DNA from 2 places in the Oxobacter pfennigii genome. Region 2 is predicted to be linked to the other one. Evidence: a T-box and tRNA genes for the amino acid it is inferred to sense, from the RefSeq annotation. Region 2 holds a T-box; the other holds one or more tRNA genes.
The links. The T-box of region 2 lies ahead of OXPF_RS12900 (glutamine--tRNA ligase/YqeY domain fusion protein). A T-box ahead of a tRNA ligase gene usually reads a tRNA of that ligase, here a tRNA-Gln.

Region 1: it has a tRNA-Gln gene. The T-box ahead of OXPF_RS12900 (glutamine--tRNA ligase/YqeY domain fusion protein) is inferred to sense a tRNA for this amino acid. The anticodon was not compared.

Annotation. Positions count from the first base shown of each region.
Region 1 is NZ_LKET01000028.1:257,752-265,241, reverse strand. It holds gene OXPF_RS07855 (cation diffusion facilitator family transporter) at 1-402, opposite strand, end outside; gene hflX (GTPase HflX) at 561-2,393, shown strand; tRNA gene OXPF_RS07845 (tRNA-Gln) at 2,525-2,600, shown strand; tRNA gene OXPF_RS07840 (tRNA-Gln) at 2,710-2,785, shown strand; tRNA gene OXPF_RS07835 (tRNA-Arg) at 2,888-2,964, shown strand; gene OXPF_RS07830 (DUF2089 family protein) at 3,182-3,481, shown strand; gene OXPF_RS07825 (hypothetical protein) at 3,483-3,887, shown strand; gene OXPF_RS07820 (hypothetical protein) at 4,469-4,729, shown strand; gene OXPF_RS07815 (nitrogenase component 1) at 4,745-5,818, shown strand; gene OXPF_RS22860 (hypothetical protein) at 5,910-6,047, shown strand; gene OXPF_RS07810 (MtaA/CmuA family methyltransferase) at 6,081-7,118, shown strand; gene OXPF_RS07805 (BlaI/MecI/CopY family transcriptional regulator) at 7,450-7,490, shown strand, end outside.
Region 2 is NZ_LKET01000035.1:19,896-27,385, forward strand. It holds gene OXPF_RS12890 (ABC-F family ATP-binding cassette domain-containing protein) at 460-2,076, shown strand; gene OXPF_RS12895 (DEAD/DEAH box helicase) at 2,226-3,671, shown strand; T-box leader at 3,780-4,027, shown strand; gene OXPF_RS12900 (glutamine--tRNA ligase/YqeY domain fusion protein) at 4,251-5,972, shown strand; gene OXPF_RS12905 (hypothetical protein) at 6,045-6,563, opposite strand; gene OXPF_RS12910 (hypothetical protein) at 6,579-6,971, opposite strand.

The DNA.
Region 1 (7,490 bases), on a different contig from region 2:
TTTATATAAAAAGAACTTAGCTAAAATTGAAGCAGCGGATACATATATGGCTAACGAACCGGGAGTATCAAGCTCAAAGGAAATTATCTGTTTTACAGCACTCCAGCCTATGAAAAAACCTGTGAGCATAATTATCAAAGCTACAATTTTAGATACAACAGATTCTGCTTTCGCATGACCGTAGTGATGTTTTTCATCTGGAGGCAAATAGGCAATTCTAAGTCCTCCGAATACTACCAAGGTAGCAAATATATCAGTGCCATTATTGAAAGCATCGGCAATTATTGCAGTGCTGTGAGCTAAGAAACCGGTAAAAACCTTTGAAAGCATAAGGCATATATTGACTATAAGTGCCACATTTGATGCCTTTTTACCCAATACTATTCGCATCTTGTCATCCATTAAGATTCTCCTCGCTAATTATTATGTATTTAAATTAAGCATTTTTTAATTTTATATGCAAAATAATAATTACAAGTCCGAATACTAAATATTATATTAATATGGTAAACTAATATAGCAAGTCAAAAAATGCAATAAACATACAGGCTGGTGATATTATGAGAGTAAATGGAAACGTGACGGGCATAAAAGATTCATATTTGGAAAGGTTGGATGGTCTTTACGATATAAACGTAAGCATAGAAGAATTAATAAGTTCTGAAATACTCGATGTTATGGCTGAAGTTACTTCAGCCATAAATAAGGAGATATCGGTTTTTATAAACAGGAGAGGCAAGGTGGTTGATGTATCCATAGGCGATTTTGCCACAGTCAGCCTGCCTATAATAAGCTTCAGAAGGGGAAACAGAAGGCTGTCAGGGGTAAGATGCATACATACCCATCCGGGCGGCAACGGAAATTTATCTGAAGTGGATATATCCGCCTTGATAAATTTGCGTCTCGATTGTATAGCTGCAGCCGGCATAGAAGGTTCAAAGGTTACTAATGTTTATACCGGTTATCTCTATCCAGTGGAAGGTGCTCTGACAGAAAAATATAACATATTAGGTCCTTATGATTTGAATACAATATTAAGCATCAATATATTAAATGTCATAAAAGAGATTGAGAAACACATCATTGCAGATACAGCATCAGTTACTGAGGACGAGAGAAAAGAAAGAGTGCTTTTAATAGGATTAAATACACCTGACGGTATGGGAAGTGATGAGGATTTATTAGACGAATTAAGTGAGCTTGCCGAAGCTTCTGGTGCTGAAGTTGCAGGAAAAATACTTCAAAAGCGAAGCAAAGTCGATACAGCATACTACATAGGGTCAGGTAAAGCCATGGAAGTGAGTCTGGTAACCCAATCCTATGACATTGATACCGTTATATTTGATGATGAATTATCGGGGGCTCAGGTAAGGAACTTGGAAGAAACCATAGGTGCAAAAGTTATAGACAGAACCACCCTTATTCTTGATATATTTGCCAGCAGGGCTTTGACAATGGAAGGAAAACTTCAGGTAGAGCTTGCACAGCTTAAATACAGGCTTCCCAGATTGATTGGTTTAGGTAAGGTTTTATCAAGAACAGGAGGGGGAATAGGTACCAGGGGACCGGGAGAAAAGAAGCTTGAGGTTGACAGAAGGCATATAAGAGAAAGAATTAATGAACTGGAGAAAGGCCTTAATGAGGTTAAAAAGAACAGGGAAATTCAAAGAGCTAAAAGAATGTCTAATTCAATCCCCATTGTATCATTAATCGGATATACAAATTCAGGGAAGTCCACTTTAAGGAACAGACTGGCTCATGACTTTCAGACAGATTCCCAGGTTAAAAAGGAAGATGTATTGGAAGCAGATATGCTATTTGCCACATTAGATCCTACAACCAGATCCATAAAACTTCCAAATGGCAGAGAAATACTGGTTTCAGATACAGTAGGCTTTATTAGAAAGCTGCCTCATGACCTGGTAGACGCTTTCAGGGCTACACTAGAAGAAGTAGCATATTCGGATCTGCTTATTCATGTGGTGGATGCCAGCGCACCAAACGCTCATGAGCAGATTAAGGCTGTAAATAATGTATTAGGACAGCTGAATGCATTGGATAAACCTACAATCCTGGCACTTAACAAGGTTGATAAAATCGAATTTGCCGATGGTTTAAATCTTCTTTATGAAAATCATGAAAACGTAGCGGAGATATCCGCCCTCTATGGAACAGGCATTGAAGATTTGATTTCAATGATAGAACAAAGGCTCTATGATAAGCTTAAAAAGGTAGAAATAAGGCTGCCTTACGACAAGATGGGTTTAAAATCTTATTTATATAAGGAATGCACCGTCCTATCAGAAGAATATGATGAAATAGCAGCAGTAATAACTGTAGAGACAGATGAAGCAACTATTGAAAAATATAGAGACTATATTGCTTTTGAATAGCGGTTTCTCATTGTATAAAATAAACATAAATTAACAAATAATAAGATAGTAATAAATGGTGATATTTCTTAAATTTAAGTTAAAAACTTATTGATTTTTATTTTAATACATTATATAATTATCAATGTTGTTGCCGATTAGCCAAATTGGTAAGGCACCTGACTCTGGATCAGGGATGTGTAGGTTCGAGTCCTGCATCGGCAGCCATTTATTTATCCAATTACTTTCATCTAAGTAATATATTAATATATTGACTATGTTTTCTTAAGAGTTTATAATATATTTTACAGCTAAAAGTAAATGAACTGGTTTATATTGCCGATTAGCCAAATTGGTAAGGCACCTGACTCTGGATCAGGGATGTGTAGGTTCGAGTCCTGCATCGGCAGCCACTATATAAGAGAGGCCATAAGGCCTTTTTTGTTTAATCCTATAAACCTTCTTAATAATTTGATTTTTGTTTATCAGTATGCTAATATTAATAATACAAATACGCGCCCGTAGCTCAGTTGGATAGAGTTCCTGATTCCGAGTCAGTAGGTCGCAGGTTCGAATCCTGTCGGGCGCACCAAGGTTATCAGGCTAAAATGGATGTAGAATTGTATCTGTCTTAGCCTGATTGTTTATGTTATACTTAAAATATATTCGAATTTCAGATTATTTATATTAGTTTTGTCAAACGACAGGTGAGGTTACTCATCTGTCGTTATTTTATTAAGCTTAATCTTACTACTTGACTTTAATAATGTTAAAGCATATAATGAATTTTATTTAAAGGAGGAGATTAAGTGGCAATAGAAATTGTACCTGAATGGATGTTAAATCTCGATGATGAAGATATATCATTTATCAAAAAATTTCTTTTGGCTTCTGGATCATTGAAAGAGATTGCAAGTCAATACGGTGTTACCTACCCTACGGTAAGACTTAGACTTGATAAACTAATACAGAAAATTCAAATAAGTGATGATACAGCGAGAGAGCCGTATATTGCTCTAATCAAACGACTTGCCGTCAATGATAAGTTGGATTTTGATACAGCTAAACTCTTGATTTCAGAATACAAAAAAATGAAAGGAGAGCTGTAATATGCTTATATCAAAGAATATATTTTTTTTACTTATTTTCGTTATCGGAGGAATTTTACTTCAAATATTTTTATCGAAACGAAAAAGCAAATGGTTTGGGCTTATATTACCTATGATCTGTCTAATTTTTTCACTAATTGTTGTTTTGGGAAATACGCCTATGTACACGAGCGGAGAACTCACAATGCAACAACTTGCTCCAGATGGAACAGTAATTGAAGAAAGTATAATTGAACAGCACAAACAACCAATTATGAACACTGGTACTGCTATTTTTCAAATGCTTATTGTTTTTCTTTTATATAACATTCCTACCGCTATATTATTAATAGTTTACTTTGCTTGCAGGGAAAACATCAGAAAGAATAGTCAGTTAGAGAAAATGAATATTCAAGACCTTGAGTAAGTATTTATTATGAGCATAAGGTGAAGTTTATGAAACATGACTTGTTAATGAAAATTCAGACAAGTTGTTAGTACATCTATTTTGTACTAATGACACAAAATCGTTTCTATGAGAATCGAGCAATCATTCCAAAGGAGCGATTTTTATTTTATGATATGGTAACCGCAAAGCGGTTATTATACCGGATTAAATGGGATAAGGAAAGCAGGATAGAAAATACGACATAAGCCGTCAATAGTAAAATCGATTTTTATGGAAAGAAGCCGATTGCAGAAATGTGATGGGCTTCTTTTGTGTGTATTGTCACGTATCAATATCTTTACTATTTTAAAACCTGCAACTAGAACCATTTTTAAATACGTTGCATTTAGATTCTACAGTTGTATCTGCCGGTTTTAAAATCAAAGAATTGTTTGTGGCTGTGGTAATCATCGCATTACTGGGTCTTTTGATAAAGCATTTGATTTCATGGATTGAATCGCGTGTGATTACCTGGAGGGAAGAAAATGTTGTGCACTAGGTTTCAAGACTTCACAGGGATTTTCAAAATAAAATTTTATAAAGAGGAAGTGTAAAATAAAATGAAAGTACGAAGTTTATTAGCTCTGACTATTGTTTTGGCTCTTTTAACCGGAGTGCTGGCTGCGTGCAAAAAAGAGCGCACTGCCATAAAACCCACAGTTGACGAAAGCGGAAAAGAGGTTTATGAAATCAAAACATGGTCCAGATCCGATTGTACTGATGCTCCTTTCGTCGTTGCTGAAAAGAAAGGTTTTTTTGAAGAGGAAGGCTACCGGAGGATTTTGTTAAGAGGGAGGAAAAGGCATGAGCAGCTTTATTGAAAGACCGAGATACCTATGTTCTTTAGGCGGCGCACTTTCCACATTGGAAGCCCTGCCGGATATAATCCCATTCTGCATTGTGCAAGCGGCTGCGCGGGCAATATTGCATGGTCTCAAAACGGCGGCTCCGGCCTTCAGGTAGGCGGCTATTGCGGTGGTTTGAATGTACCCAGCTCCAATGTGGGCGAGAACGATATTGTTTTCGGGGGAACTGACCGTTTGAATGAGGAAATCAGAACGACTCTTGAAATTATGGAAGGTAAACTGTTCGTTGTTATTACAGGCTGTGTCACGGAAATTATCGGCGATGACATCCGGGCAGTTACTGCCGAATATAAAGAAAATGGTATAGATATTGTTTCAGCTAACACAGGTGGATTTAAAGGAAATTCCTATCTTGGCTATGATATCGTGCTTTCAGAAATTGTGAAACAGTATGTGAAAAAAGGATTGCAAAAAGAAAAAGGTACAGTTAATATTTTAGGTATCGTACCCTATATGGACAGCTTCTGGCGGGGCAATCTTATCGGTATCAGGCATCTCTTAGAAAATATAGGATTAAGGGTAAATACCTTTTTTACAATTGAAGATTCCCTGGATGTCCTTAAAAGCTCTTCAAGTGCTGAGCTGAATATCGTTTTATCGGATGTATACGGCATTGAAACTGCAAAGGTATACAAAGACATCCATGGCATCCCCTATATCACAGCAACTCTTCCCATAGGTCCTACTACTAGCGAAGCTCTTCTTAGAAAGGTAGCGAAGGAAATAAACCTAAATGTAAACGTGGATTCAATAGTAACTGAAGAAAACAGAAAATATTATAAATATATAGAGCCTCTAATGGATGTGTATAACGACAGTGATTTGCAAAAGTATGCTGTTGTGGTAGGAGATGTGAATTATGCGGTAGCAGTTACACGTTTTTTATCGGATGATTTGGGATGGATCCCTGTGTTCACCAAGCTCACCGATGTTTTAAACGAGGATCAGCAGGACAAAATCAGAAAAAAACTTACGCTTTTGCATCTCCGACCGGACTCAAAGTGGTATTTGACACCAATGCCAGCGAGGCAATCCGCTATATAAATGAGCTTTACCCAAAAAAGAATCGGATATATATTCCGAAACACTTTCACCTGCCTTTGTAATAGGAAGAGCCTTGTAACGAGCTCTGGCCTTGAAAATCAATGCTCCTCATCTTAGCATAAGCTTTCCGGTATCCAATCGTACTGTGCTAAGCCGCGGGTATACAGGCTTTGCCGGAGGTTTGACCTTAATTGAGGATTTGCTTAGTGCAGCTGTTGCCGCAAGATAATAAATTATAATCCGGAAAGGAATTGATTGGTTTATGGGAGATTTTTTTACACCAAAGGAAAGATTGCTCCGGACCCTAAACAAAAAGGGTGTGGAGCGTCCTCCGGTTATTTGTCCCGGCGGCATGATGAATTCTGCCATCGTAGAAATCATGGAAACTACAGGACATACCCTGCCTGATGCGCACAGAGACTGGAGGCTTATGAGCCAGCTTGCCGACGATGTATTTAACCTGACAGGCTTTGAAAATATAGGCATACCCTTTTGTATGACAGTGGAAGCTGAAGCCTTAGGCAGCGAGGTGGATTTAGGCTCTCTAAAATGCGAACCTAAAATTGCTCGCGAACCCTATGCGTCAGTTGACAATGTAGATTTTTTGCCTGTTTCTGCAGTTGCTAAAAGCCCTCGGACAGAGATCGTCATTCAATCTATAGCATCATTATCAAAAAAGCAGCCTGATGTCCCCGTAATCGGCAGCGTAACAGGTCCGGTCAGTACGGCAGCCTCCATAACTGATCCCATGACTTTTTTGAAGGAATTATATAAAAATAAGGATATGACCCACAAGGTTTTAGATTATGTGACCGATGCTTTAATTGAATATGCCCGTCTTCTTGTAGATAACGGCGCAGCCGTCATATCCATAGCTGACCCTACTGCAACGGGAGAGATCCTGGGGCCCAGAATATTTGCGGAATATGCCGTTACTTATTTAAATAAGTTAGCAGACTCTATTCACAAGTTAGGTGTTCCCGTCATTATCCACATTTGCGGAAAGGTAGGTAGCGTAACGGGAAATTTAAAAGACTTAAGGTGTGATGCCATCAGCACTGATGCCATGGTTAACCTGCACTCCTTGAAGGAAGAGCTTAAAGATACAACTGTTATGGGCAATATCAGCACTTATTTGCTTGAATTCGGCAATGAAGAGTCAGTGCGTCAAAATACATCCAGGCTGGTTGAAAAAGGCATTGATATAATAGCACCGGCCTGCGGGCTTTCAACTTCCACGTCTCTTAAAAACATTAGAGCCTTAACGGGTGCGGTTTCCGGAGGAGTTTATCATGCTTGATAGCAAAAAGGAAACGTAATTAGCGATAGCAGATGGCAGGGGCTTGCCTTTAGCCTTCTTCCACCGTCGCAAACCACCTGGGCTGCATACAGACTATTAAGTTACTAATCAAAGAATGTTTATCGGAGATTAATATATCCCCACATTAAAGTAACTCTTTAGTTAAACAAATGGTTATATATAGCTCATAAAAAAACTCTTCAGGCTTGGAGGGTTCTTTTATTTTTAAAGGTATGTAAAAGGAATTGCAGTATTTATTTTATTGACATGTTGGTCTATATGAAGTAGACTTAAATGGAGGTCGATATTATATAGACCAGGAGGAAAATATATGATTGATTATAAACTTGCCCAGAGTGAAACCAAATTTGC
Region 2 (7,490 bases):
TATATAATCGAAAGTTCTCTTTCCCATTATATAAAAAACGAGAATTGCAAAGGACGGGACGTCATTGCCGTCAAGTGGGGGTGCTCAGTAAAAACACATTGGCATTTTTACGCCGAAGGGGGCATAGGTCCCTCAGGTAAGTTGCGCAGCAACTTTTTTATACTGTGGATAAATATATATTGCTATGTTATAATTTACAGGTAGTTTTATAGATTCGTATAATCATATAGTTATTCTAAAGGCAACTAATTGAAAAAAGCGATAAGCTTTAAAGGAAAGGTGACATTCCTTTAGGAGTGTCACCTTACATTAGCGGAATGCCCCCAACTTATGCGAGCGCGGCTGAGTAGGTTGGGAAGATAAGGGGGATATCCCTCAACAAATAAAAGGCGGCATCAATTAATTAGTGATATATTATTGAGGGTGTCTCATAACATTAAATAAAGGATGGTAGAAGATTTGATTAGTACAAGCAATATAAGTTTAAGATACGGCGGACGCAAATTATTTGAGGATGTAAATATAAAGTTTACTCATGGAAACTGCTATGGATTAATAGGCGCAAATGGCGCTGGGAAATCCACTTTTTTAAAGATACTTTCTGGAGAAATAGAAGCAAATACGGGAGAAGTGGCCATAACTCCCGGGGAGAGGCTGGCGGTTTTAAAGCAAGACCACTTCCAATATGATGAATTTGATGTGTTAAAGACAGTGATAATGGGGCATGCAAGATTGTTTGAAATAATGGAAGAAAAGGATGCACTGTATGCTAAGCCTGATTTTACAGATGAGGATGGAATAAGGGCATCAGAGCTTGAAGGGGAGTTTGCGGAGTTAAACGGCTGGGAAGCAGAAGCGGAGGCCGCATCACTGCTTATGGGATTAGGAATAAAAGAAGAGCTTCACGGGAGACTTATGAAGGAGTTAAGCGGTGCCGAAAAGGTTAAGGTAATGCTGGCCCAGGCCCTCTTCGGACATCCGGACATACTGCTTCTAGACGAGCCTACCAACCATTTGGATATAAAATCAGTAAAATGGCTGGAGGATTTTTTGCTGGATTTTGAAAGCACAGTAATTGTAGTTTCCCACGACAGGCATTTTTTAAACAAGGTATGTACCCATATGGCGGACATTGACTTTGGGAAAATAAAATTATATACAGGTAACTATGATTTCTGGTATCAGTCAAGCCAATTAGCACTTCAGATGCTGAAGGATGAAAATAAGAAAAAAGAAGATAAAATAAAGGATTTGCAGGAATTTATAGCCAGGTTCAGTGCCAATGCCTCAAAATCCAAGCAGGCTACCTCCCGTAAAAAATTATTGGAAAAGCTTACCCTTGATGATATACAGCCTTCTTCAAGAAAATATCCCTTTGTAGGTTTCAAACCCGACAGGGAAGCAGGTAACGACCTTCTGACAGTGGAAAGCTTAAGCAAAGTAATTGACGGTAAAAAGATACTGGATAATGTGAGCTTCACAGTAAACAAAGGAGATAAAATTGCATTTGTTGGACCCGATGAAATAGCTAAAACCACTCTCTTTAAAATATTAATGGGAGAAATGGAAGCTGATAGCGGCAGCTACAAATGGGGAATCACAACATCCCAATCCTATTTTCCCAAGGATAATTCCGAGTATTTCAACAATGTGGAATTAAACCTAGTGGATTGGCTTCGCCAGTACTCTACTGAAAAAGCTGAGACATTCATAAGAGGATTTTTGGGCAGGATGCTTTTTTCGGGGGAAGAAGCATTAAAAGAAGCAAAGGTTTTATCCGGAGGAGAAAAAGTAAGGTGTATGCTGTCAAAAATGATGCTCTCCGGCGCTAATGTACTGCTTTTAGATGAGCCGACAAACCATTTGGATTTGGAATCCATAACAGCTGTTAATAACGGCCTTATAAATTTCAGCGGAACGGTGTTTTTTGTATCCCATGACCACCAGTTTATTCAGACCATTGCAAACAGGATTATAGAAATAACTCCTAAAGGAATAGTTGACAGGCAAATGACCTATGATGAATATCTTGAAAATGAGGATATACAAAAAACTGTAGAAAGTATGTATATGTAGTATAATCTAAGAGCAGGCAGAACATAGCCTGCTCTTAGATTATTATTGTTGAAAATTGTGTATTATAATATAGCAAAGATATTTCAAGTATATCTTTATAAAGATTGATTTTTAATTATTATCTATAAATTTTTACGAGGTTAAGTTATATGGATGAAAAAAGCTTTAAATACTATGGGCTGAGCCCGGAAATACTGGAATCCCTGAGAAAACTTGAATATAAAGAACCCACAAAGGTTCAGGTGCAAGTAATACCTCAAGTGCTTGAAGGCAGGGATGTAATCGTCAGATCTCAGACCGGCAGCGGGAAAACCGCCTCCTTTGGAATACCGGTATGTGAGAAAATAAAGACAGAGTTTAAGGACCCTCAGGCCTTAATACTTACGCCTACAAGAGAGTTATGTGTGCAAGTTAAAGAAGATATATCAAATATAGGCAGGTTAAAAAGAATAAGATGCGCCGCAGTTTTTGGCAAACAGCCTTATGATGAGCAAACCAGGGAGCTTAAGCAGAGAGTACATATCATAGCAGGTACACCGGGAAGGGTTATAGACCACATAGAGCGCGGGAATATAATTACCGGCAGCATAAAATATCTGATTATAGATGAAGCGGATAAAATGCTTAATATGGGTTTCATAGGCCAGATAGAGACAATTATAAGCCTGATTCCAAAAGAAAGAATAACGTTGCTGTTTTCTGCAACCCTGCCCGATAAAGTCAGGTATTTATGTGATAAATATATGCATAAACCTGTAAGTATAGAGATAAATCATGATGTTGAAATACCGGAAGGCATTGAGCAGCAGTGGTATAAAGTCAGTGAAGACGATAAGTTTGATTTATTGAACAGGATATTTTATATTGAGAATCCTGAAAGCTCAATTATATTCTGCAGGACTAAAGAAAATACCGACATGCTTTATAAAGAATTGAAAAACAGGGGATATTCCTGTAATGCCATTCATGGAGGGATGCTTCAAAATGAAAGACTTCATAAAATGCAGAGCTTCAAAAAAGGTGAATACAGGTTTTTAGCAGCCACAGATATTGCTGCCAGAGGGTTAGATATTGAGGATATTACCCATATCATAAATTATGATATACCTCTTGAGGATGAAAGCTATGTACACAGGATAGGCAGAACGGGGCGAAAGGGCAAAAAAGGGAAGGCCATTACCTTTGTATGCCCTGATGAAGTTGATATGCTGCATAAAATAGAAGGATATATAGGCAGTGAAATTCAGTATAAGGAGATTCCTTCAATTGAAGAAGCAGAAAAGGGTAAAAAAGCATTTAATGCCAATACTAAATATACGCAGAAAATTAGGGCTGATAAGGGCAGCATGCTTAGTAAAGACATAACCAAAATTTATATAAATGCAGGAAAGAGCAAGAAAATCAGAACCGGTGACATCGTAGGTGCAATCACGAGTATAGATGGTGTTAAAGTTGAAGATGTAGGGATAATAGATTTGAGGGATAATCTTTCGTACATTGACATATTAAACGGAAAAGGTGATTTAGTTCTTGAAGCCCTTCAATATACGACCGTAAAAGGAAAGACTGTCAGAGTTCAAAAAGCCATAAAATAATTTCATTTAACTTTTCATTCGAGGATTTAGAAATTTTAAGCATTTTTTATAGCATGAAGCTTGACATTCTTATAACTGTAATAATATAATAATATATCAATAATATAAATTCAGGCTATGATGGAGAGTAGTAGGGATTTTTTGCCATTAAAGAGAGCCGGTGTGCTGGAAATCCGGTATGGCTGACTTGCCGAACAGGCTTCTGAGCTCCGGTCGAAAAAAGAAGGTGAAATCTTTCGAGTAGGCTTGGCGGTGTTCTCCCGATATAGAGAAGCTGTGCAAAATGCATAGACTCAAGGGGGCTTTTATCAGCCAAATTAGGTGGTACCGCGGAAGATTAACCTTTCGTCCTAAATAAGGATGAAAGGTTTTTTTATATACTAGGTAAGTTCTCTTTCCTGGTATATAAAAAACGAGGATGCAAAGGACGGGACGTCCTTGCCGTCAAGGAGGGTGCTTTAAAAGGGAGGCATAGATCCCTTCGGTAAGTTGCGTAGCAACTTTTTTATACTATAAATTAAAATAAATGGAAAAACTATACTATATAAAGCTAGGAGGTATATGACCATGAGCAAAAATATGGACGCCGGTAATGATGCTCCTGCCGGAAAGGAAGAAGGCGAGGAGAAATTACTATCAAATTTTATACAGGATATAATCGATAAGGACATGGAAGAAAACACATACGGAGGACGTGTCCATACCAGATTCCCCCCGGAGCCCAATGGTTACCTTCATGTAGGCCATGCAAAATCCATATGCCTGAATTTTGGAATTGCAGCTCAAAACAAAGGAAAGACCAATTTGAGGTTTGATGATACCAACCCCAGCAAAGAAGATACGGAATATGTGGAATCCATAATGGAAGATGTCCGTTGGCTGGGTTTTGACTGGGAAGACAGGATGTTTTATGCATCTGATTATTTTGAACAATTATATGACTATGCCGTAGAATTGATAAAAAACGGCAAGGCTTACGTATGCGACCTAAGTTCCGAAGAAATAAGGCAGTACAGAGGCACCTTGACTGAACCGGGAAAAAACAGCCCCTATAGAGACCGCAGCATTGAAGAAAATATTGACTTGTTCACCAGGATGAGAAACGGAGAATTTCCCGACGGTTCAAAGGTTTTAAGGGCTAAAATAGATATGGCCTCTCCTAATTTGAATATGAGAGATCCGGTTTTATACCGCATTTTGAGGGCTACTCATCACAGGACTAAAGATAAATGGTGCATTTATCCCATGTATGACTATGCCCATCCATTGTCGGACTACATTGAAGGCATCACTCATTCAATCTGTACTCTGGAATTTGAAGACCACCGTCCTTTATATGACTGGTGCTTGAATGAACTGAATTTAAAAAGTGCTCCAAAGCAAATAGAATTTGCAAGGCTTAATTTAAATTACACCATTACAAGCAAAAGAAAGCTCCTTGAACTTGTAAAGGGAGGCTATGTAAGAGGATGGGATGACCCAAGAATGCCTACCATATCCGGTTTAAGGAGAAGGGGATATACACCTGAAGCCATCAGGGATTTCTGTTCCAGAATAGGTGTGGCAAAAGCCGATAGCACAGTAGATATCGGCCTTCTTGAACACTGCATAAGGGAAGATTTAAACAAGAGGGCAACAAGAGTTATGGCGGTATTGAGGCCGTTGAAGGTCATAATAGACAACTATCCCGATGATTATGAAGAGGAGTTTGCAGCGGAAAACAATCCTGAGGACCCAAATGCGGGAAGCAGAATGGTGCCCTTCTCAAAAGTCATTTATATTGAACGGGATGATTTCATGGAAGATCCCCCTAAAAAATTCTTCCGCCTGTCTCCGGGAAATGAGGTAAGGCTCAAACACGCTTACTTTATAAAATGCGAAAGCGTGGTAAAGGATGAAAAAACAGGCGAGATAATTGAGCTTCACGTGAGTTATGATCCTGCCACAAGAGGCGGAAATGCTCCTGACGGGCGAAAAGTGAAAGGTACTCTTCACTGGGTATCTGCAAAGCATGGTATAAACGCCGAAGTAAGGCTTTATGAAAGCCTGTTTACCGTACCCAATCCGGGAGAAGAAAAAGAGGGTATGGATTACAAGGATAATTTGAATCCTGATTCCCTTGAAGTTTTAACCGACTGTAAATTAGAACCCAGTCTTAAAAATGCTGACTCCAAAGGCCGTTATCAGTTCCTGAGGATAGGATATTTCTGTGCAGATTTCAGGGATTTCTCAAATGAAAGGCCTGTATTTAACCGTATAGTAGGCTTGAAGGATTCCTGGGCTAAGGTTTCAAAAGAGTAATTTTAAATTGGGCAACATAAAAAGGAGAGCATCTTAACTGTCAGATGCCCTCCTTTTTATCAATTTTGTGTCTTATTTATCTATCTTCATTTTGGGCTTCCCTTTTGCTGTCGCCATAGTTATATCCCAATTATTATCATTTTTTACAGCTTTATATACTACATTTGTCCTATCACTATCTTTATAGCATACCATGACGTCATCCATGTCCTTACTAACAAGTATAGTTGGAACTGTTGAGCCTGCTGGAGCTTTCATAGCTACATCATCTACAAGGACAGCTATGGCATTTAATTTTTCACCAGCGGAGAATGCTTCGTATTTTCCGTTGACAAAATCATCACAAGTAGAAGACGTATAAATGAACGGAGTATATTGTGAATCATCAATTTTATGTGTCTTTATAATATCTTCATATGCATCATTAAGCTTTTCTTCTACCTTTATAGCACGCTGATTATGATCTTCTGATTTATAGGTTTTATTCTCATAAGCAAGTTTATTTTTATTTCTTGCATAAAACACTGTGCTTGGGATACCTACAATAATTATTACAGTTACTAACAAAGTGATTGCTTTTTTTGCTCTCATTTTTCTCACTCCTTTTTATAAAATATCAGAATCTTGTTGTGAAGCGGAAAAAGTCATATCTCTATCACCAGAGTTAACTTTGTAGTACCTTGAAACTTTTCCAACAAATTCACAGCCTAAAAAGCCTGGATCGCTTGGCCATGTACGGCTATCGTCACAAGTGCGTGTATTGGATACTTCCTTAGTCCAGTCAGAAAATTTATCTCCATCCACTGTTATATAATTACGCACCATTATAGCAGCTAATGTAGTATCGTAACCTGTTGTTTCAAAGTATTTTATAGATGAACTGCTTGCGTTCATACTTACTGTTTTGGTCGTAAGCGTTATTGCATATGCTGCGATAGATAATAATAAACTTATTGATATAGAAGATATAATTATAATTGAAAATCTCTTTTTCTTCATAATTTTGCCTCCTTTGCATTTTATGAATTTTTAAGGAAAGCCTAATTTGCTTAATATACGTATTACCCCCCATTCCGTTATAATATTCAACTCTCCTGATATATAGAGAGGAAATTTTTTCAAAAAAGTTTCATAAAATTAAAAAAAACTTGTATTTCTTTAATTGCATTAACTTTACGTAGCTGGCGGTTGAATTGAAAATCAATATGTGGAGAATATGAGCTATAGAATTATTGACAAGAATATGCTGCTATTATAATATGCTTATATAATAAATTTTTTTATTATAAATATATTTATAATAATATATATTTTGCATAATGCCTATCTGAATAGCGTACAAACAGTGTACAAGTTATCTTAGAAATAATATTTCGTAAGTTTAAAAGTCTTTCTCAGGATTGTTAATGTAAAAATTTTTAATTAATCAGGTTTTATTCCTTTACGAGGAGGAGGTGATGTTTGGGGCCGGGTTGTTTATTTATAATTAGCAAAATAAAGCTGCTTAAAAAATTTTTT